Regions from separate parts of the Leucobacter sp. GX24907 genome, predicted to be linked through region 3. Evidence: predicted binding sites of a transcription regulator. Region 3 holds the regulator's gene; each other region holds the start of a gene.
What was found. The regulator HrcA, encoded in region 3, represses chaperone genes, less so after heat shock. The targets are predictions, from matches to a motif close to TTNGCACTCGNNNNNNNCGAGTGCNAA.
Positions count from the first base shown of each region.

Region 1: groES (co-chaperone GroES) is a predicted target of HrcA. The motif match lies at 1,323-1,349, and genes of this name have one in related genera.
Region 2: groL (chaperonin GroEL) is a predicted target of HrcA. The motif match lies at 860-886, and genes of this name have one in related genera.

Region 1 covers NZ_JBSGPD010000003.1:262,722-264,920, reverse strand. The annotation lists gene rarD (EamA family transporter RarD) at 1-850, opposite strand, end outside; gene groES (co-chaperone GroES) at 942-1,238, opposite strand; gene ACUYV6_RS06375 (DUF4190 domain-containing protein) at 1,446-1,886, shown strand; gene ACUYV6_RS06370 (THUMP-like domain-containing protein) at 2,010-2,199, shown strand, end outside.
Region 2 covers NZ_JBSGPD010000001.1:611,090-613,288, forward strand. The annotation lists gene ACUYV6_RS02795 (LytR C-terminal domain-containing protein) at 17-685, shown strand; gene groL (chaperonin GroEL) at 966-2,199, shown strand, end outside.
Region 3 covers NZ_JBSGPD010000002.1:359,752-361,950, forward strand. The annotation lists gene dnaJ (molecular chaperone DnaJ) at 1-697, opposite strand, end outside; gene hrcA (heat-inducible transcriptional repressor HrcA) at 779-1,849, opposite strand; gene hemW (radical SAM family heme chaperone HemW) at 1,948-2,199, opposite strand, start outside.

The DNA.
Region 1 (2,199 bases), on a different contig from region 3:
CGATCCAGACCGCGACGAAGCCGAGCCACCGCGCGAGCGGCATCTCTTCATGGAAGATCAGGTAGCCGGTGAGGAAGCTCAGCACGGGCGTCAGGAACTGCAGGAATCCCAAGTGCGTGAGTGGCAGTCTCCGGTTCGCCGCTCCGAAGAAGATGAGCGGAATCGCGGTGAAGATGCCGCTCAGAAGGAGCAGGATCGAGATACGCGGGCCGTGGGCGACGAACTCCGAGCCGATGTAGCCAACTCCTCCGGCCAGCAGCCAGACGACCACGAGCTGCACCACGAGCACCGGAGTGGTCACCAGCGTCTCGACCGTCAGGGCGGTGATCGCATCCACATTCTCATTCGCGATCTTGCGCACAGCGCTGTACAGGCCGAAGGTGAATGCAAGACCGACGGAGATCCACGGGAAGACGCCGTAGGCGATCGAACTGATGACGACGCCGACCGCAGCGATCCCGACGGCGGCCCATTGGGCAGGACGCAACCGCTCGCGTCTCACGAACACGCCGATGAGGATCGTGAAGAGCGGGTTGATGAAATAGCCGAGCGCGGTCTCGATGATGTGCCCCGTCACGATGCCGAGCACGAAGAGCTGCCAGTTGATGTACAGCAGCAGACCCGACACGGTGAACCAGAACAGGCTGCGGCGCGAGCGCAGAATTCCTGCGACCGGCCGCCAAGCGCGGAGCGCCGTGACGAGCACGACACAGAAGAGCATGGCACTCGCCACTCTGAACGGGATGATCTGGAATGGATCCACATCGGTCAGCAGGCTGAAGAAGAGCGGGAACGCACCCCAGCAGAGGTAGGCGGCCAGACCGAAGAGGAACCCCGAACGCGCAGTCACCACGCCATCCTATGCCCGAGTACGACGAAGGGCCGGCGCTTTCGCACCGGCCCTTCGCTCCCACCGCCCGAGCGGAGGAGATTCTGACGAATTAGCGCTCGACGATTGCGAGCACGTCGCGTGCCGACAGCACGAGGTAGTCCTCGCCGCCGGCCTTCACCTCGGTGCCGCCGTACTTCGAGTAGATCACGATGTCGCCAACGCTCACGTCGACGGGCACGCGGTTTCCGTTATCGTCGAAACGACCGGGACCAACTGCCACAACCTCGCCCTCCTGGGGCTTTTCCTTAGCGCTGTCGGGGATGATCAGACCTGAAGCGGTGGTCTGTTCAGCCTCGACCTGCTTGATGATGATGCGATCTTCGAGCGGCTTGATGGAGACCGACACGTTTGACCTCTTTCTCGGTGTGGAAGAAGAACTAATGGACGCACTCGCGGATGAGTGCGCTCGTTAAGAATTGTATGGCGCACTTTGGCACTCTCGCAAGGCGAGTGCCAATTCTTCCCGGATCCTTCGCGCACGGCGAACGAGGCCTCCTAGACTTGAAGCACCAACGGCCTCCCGCGCCGACCCGCCGACCAGGAGCGACCCACCATGTCGAATACGACGCCTCAGCCGAATTTCCCCTCCCCTACTCAGAACGCTCCCCAGTATCCGGGAGCTCCCGGCCAGCAGCCGCAGGCCCCCCAGCAGACCGTTCCCGCGCCCCCATATGCGCGTGCGGCAGCGCCGCAGAACCCGTCGACCCGCATGGGCGACACCAATACGTTCGCAGTGCTCGCGATCATCTTCGCCTTTGTCGCTCCGATTGCCGGCATCATTTTCGGCCACCTCGCTCTGAGCCAGATCAAGCGGAATGGCGACGCAGGGCGCGGCATCGGACTCACCGGCCTCATCATCAGTTACTCGTACTTCGTGCTGCTGGCGATCTTCATCGTCGCGTACATCGGTCTTCTCATCATGATGTTCGGCGCCATGGGAGCAGCGTTCTCCGAAATCGGATCAGTCAGCTCCTACGACTCCTACGACTACTGATCACGATCGATCACCCGTCGAGCGTGACCACTGGTCCCGCTCGATTCCTGTCCACGATCGACTCCTCATCGCGTCCGCTCACCCGCACCCGACGGCGCAGCGTCGCGGGGAGAAGAGGATGCCATGACCAGCGCTTCCGCACAGCTCAGCAGCGATGCGGCACCCCCGCCGGGCTGGCAGTTCCTCCTCACCCCCGAAGGCGCCGCGACGTTGGATCGCGCGGAGCAACTCCTCGCCGACGGTACGGGCAACGAAGAAGCACGCAGTTTTGCGGCGAACTCCGCGCTGCGCCGTGACGGCCTCGACCCTGCGC
Region 2 (2,199 bases), on a different contig from region 3:
GGGCGAGGAGAGTTGCGTGGCGAGTCACGGGGAGAACACGGGCAGCGAGCCATCCCGCCAAGCGCCCGGAGGTCTTCCCGCCGACCGGTACGACGAGATCAAGCGAACTGGTCGGATCGGCGCTCACCGAGTACAGGCCCGCCCGCGCTACTTCTGGCAGTTCCTCATCGCGGGCATTGCTGCATTTGTCGTGTTGACGGCCGCCGGCATTTTCTGGGTGCAGGGGCTCGACGGCAGCAACCCGTTCAGCGACCGGCTCGGCACCGAGGAGACCGCTGAACCCACGCAGGCTCCTGAGCCCGAGATCGACCCGGAGGCTGAGGTCGCGGTGCTCAACGGCACTGAGACGCTGAACTTGGCCTCGGCAGTCGACAGCATCATCACCGAGGAGCAGTGGGGCACCATCATCTTCTCGGGTGACGCCGCCTCGCACGACGTCACGACCTCCGCGGTGTTCTACCGCGAAGAAGACGATCTCGCCGCCGCCCAGGGGCTCGCCGCGAAGCTCGGCGGCATGACTCCGTACAAGACCGACGACTATGCGGACTACGGGGCTCGACTGATCGTGCTGCTCGGTGACGACTACCAGGGCCCTGGCTTGGATGAGGCCGCGGAACTGACGGCTCAGACCGAAACGCCCAACGCCGACGGAGGTTCGGGTACTGACGGAGACTCTGCGGAGTAGAGCCCGGGCTGCCGTCGTGCTCGGCGATCCTCACCCGATATCGATGCCGCGTGCCTGTGCACTTGCGCGGTGCTCTGCCCGCTGCGCTACCTGCTGTCTGAAGCCGCATCCTTTGCGTTCGCTCAGCGCGTGCAGGCTCGCTTGCACTCACAGGAACAGAGTGCCAAAATTGGCTTAGCACTCCGAATGAGCGAGTGCTAAGAATGCTTCGGCTCATGCGCCGCGATTTCGGGTGCGAGAGCCGTGAACACCACCACGAGCGTCCGGGAGGGACGAGTACATGGCAAAGATGATTGCGTTTGACGAAGAGGCACGTCGCGGTCTCGAGCGGGGTCTGAACATCCTCGCCGACGCCGTGAAGGTGACGCTCGGCCCGCGCGGCCGCAACGTCGTCCTCGAGAAGAAGTGGGGCGCTCCCACGATCACCAACGATGGTGTGTCCATCGCCAAGGAGATCGAGCTCGACGACCCCTACGAGAAGATCGGCGCCGAGCTGGTCAAGGAGGTCGCGAAGAAGACCGACGATGTCGCAGGTGACGGCACCACCACCGCGACCGTGCTCGCGCAGGCGCTCGTGAGCGAGGGTCTGCGCAACGTCGCAGCCGGCTCCGACCCCATCGCGATCCGCAAGGGCATCGAGAAGGCGGTCGAGGCCGTCTCGGCTCAGCTGCTCGACAATGCCAACGAGATCGAGACCACTGACCAGATCGCTGCAACCGCTTCGATCTCGGCCGCCGACGAGCAGATCGGCAAGCTCATCGCCGAGGCGATCGACAAGGTCGGCAAGGAAGGCGTCGTCACCGTCGAGGAGTCGAACACCTTCGGCACCGAGCTCGAGCTCACCGAGGGCATGCGCTTCGACAAGGGCTACCTCTCGGCATACTTCGTGACCGACGCAGACCGCCAGGAAGTCGTGTTCGAGGATCCCTACATCCTCGTCGTCAACAGCAAGATCTCGAACGTCAAGGATCTCGTGACGGTCGTCGATCCCGTGATCCAGTCGGGCAAGCAGCTGCTCATCATCGCCGAGGACGTCGAGGGCGAGGCGCTCGCTACCCTCGTGCTCAACAAGATCCGCGGCATCTTCAAGTCGGCCGCCGTCAAGGCTCCCGGCTTCGGCGATCGCCGCAAGGCAATGCTGCAGGACATCGCGATCCTCACCGGCGCCCAGGTCATTTCCGAAGAGGTTGGCCTCAAGCTCGAGAACGCCACCATCGACATGCTCGGCACCGCGCGCAAGGTCATCATCACCAAGGATGAGACCACCATCGTGCAGGGCGGCGGCGAGAGCGACGCGATCGACGGTCGTGTGACCCAGATCCGTCGCGAGCTCGAGACCACCGACAGCGACTACGACCGTGAGAAGCTGCAGGAGCGCCTCGCGAAGCTCGCCGGCGGCGTGGCGGTCATCAAGGCCGGCGCGGCGACCGAGGTCGAGCTCAAGGAGCGCAAGCACCGCATCGAAGACGCCGTTCGCAACGCGAAGGCTGCTGTCGAGGAGGGCGTGCTGCCCG
Region 3 (2,199 bases):
CTCCGCCTGGCCCGACCTCTCCCCCGCCGCGCATCTGCATACGTGTGCCCGTATCGATTCCCGAGGGAATGTCGACCGGCAACGTACGACGCTCCCGAATGCGCCCCTTGCCCCCGCATTCGAGGCACGGGTGCTCGATGACCGTGCCGTACCCCTGGCAGCTGCCGCAGGGATGCATGGTCACCACGTTGCCGAAGAGCGAGCGCACCTGACGCTGAACCTGGCCCTGCCCGTGGCAGACGTCGCAGGTGACCGGCGAGGTTCCCGGCTGACAGCAACTTCCCTCGCAGGTGCCGCACAGCACCGCTGTGTTGATGGAGATATCGCGGTGCACGCCGAAGACCACCTCGTCGAGCGAGACGTCGACGCGGATCATCGCGTCTTCTCCGCGCTCGGAACGCGAACGAGGGCCGCGCTGGCCACCGCCGAAGCCGCCACCGCCGAAGAAGGTCTCGAAGATGTCGCCGAAGCCGCCGCCACCGCCGAAGCCCTCGGAGCCGCCGAGGTCATAGCGCTGCCGCTGCTCAGGGTCGCTCAGCACATCGTAGGCGTGCGTCACGTTCTTGAACTCCTCGGCAGCCTCTTCCCCCGGGTTCACATCCGGGTGCAGCTTGCGCGCGAGCCTCCGGTAGGCCTTCTTGATGTCCTCCGGCGACGCGTCGCGCGCAACCCCGAGCGTCTCGTAGTGATCGGCCAAAACGTGGTTCTCCTCGTGGTGGTGTGTACAGGTTCGGTGATGTGAACAGGTGCGGTGGGTCCGGGCGTAACAGGCTCGCGGTCAGCGTTCCTCGCCGATCAGGCGATTCAGGTATCGGGCCACAGCGCGCACCGTCGCGATGTTTCCCGCGTAGTCCATGCGCATGGGGCCGAGCACTCCGATGCGCGCGGGCGGATCACCCGCCGCTTCGTAGTTCGACACGATGACGGAGGTGGTCTGCAGCCCGTACGCTTGATTCTCCCGACCGATCGAGGCGGCGACCCCGCGGCTGTCGTGAGCCAGCTCGTCGAAGAGGCGCAACAGCGTGACCTGCTCTTCGATTGCCTCAAGCACCGCGGGGAGAGTGCCCTCGAACCCGTCGGACTGCGAGAGCCGTGCTGCTCCCGCGATCGTGATGCGCTCGCTCCGATTCGCACGGAGCTGCGAGCCGACGACGTCGAGCACGCGCTCGACCACCTCGACCTCCTGAGGGCCGGCCCACTGGCCGAGACTCTCTTCAAGCGTGCTGATCGCGTCGATGCCGGCTTCGACGTCAGCTCCGACCAGTGCGCCTGCGATCCGATCGCGAAGCCCGTGCATCCATGCCTCGGCCACTTCGTTCGCCGGCAGCCAGGCGAGCTGCTGCTCGACGACTCCGCTGCCCAGGATCAGCACGCACAGCACCCGATCCTCACCGATCGATACCAGGTCGATATGTCGCACGACGGTTCGCCGCAGCGACGGGTACTGCACCACGGCGACCTGATTGGTGAGCTTCGAGAGCAGGCGGACGGTTCTGCTGAGCGTGTCCTCAAGATCGTGGGATTCGCCGAGGAAGCGTTCGATTGCACTGCGCTGGGCGGAACTCAGCGGCCGGATGCTGGCGAGCGTATCGACGTAGAGCCGGTAGCCCTTGTCTGTCGGCACACGCCCAGACGAGGTGTGCGTCTGCGTGATGAGTTCGTCTTCTTCGAGCAACGCCATGTCATTGCGAATCGTCGCGGCCGACACGCCGAAGCTGTGTCGCTCGACGATCGCCTTCGATCCGACCGGCTCGTTCGAAGCGACGTAATCGCCCACGATCGCGTGGAGAACGGCGAGACTCCGCTCGGAGACTCCATGATCGACGACCATGACACCTCCCGTACTCATCAGGATCGCTCCGCGAATCAATCATTCTGGCACTCGGGCCACGCGAGTGCCAGTCTACCGCAGGTACTCTCCTGGCGGGATTCAGAAAACAGCAGTGCTCAAGACCCGAGCAGGCGATGAACGACCGTGTCGGCGAGCAGGCGCCCCCGCAACGTCGGAACAACGCGCGCCTCGCTGCCTCCGGCACCGATTGCCGCTCGACCATCGATGAGCGCATCCGCGATGAGCCCCGGTACCGCACGCCGCTCGTCAGCCGTCAATACGCTGATGGGCAAGCCGTCGGTGATCCTCGTCTCGAGCAGCACCCGCTCGCTCCGGCGGCTCTCATCATCGAGCGCCTCGCGAGCAAG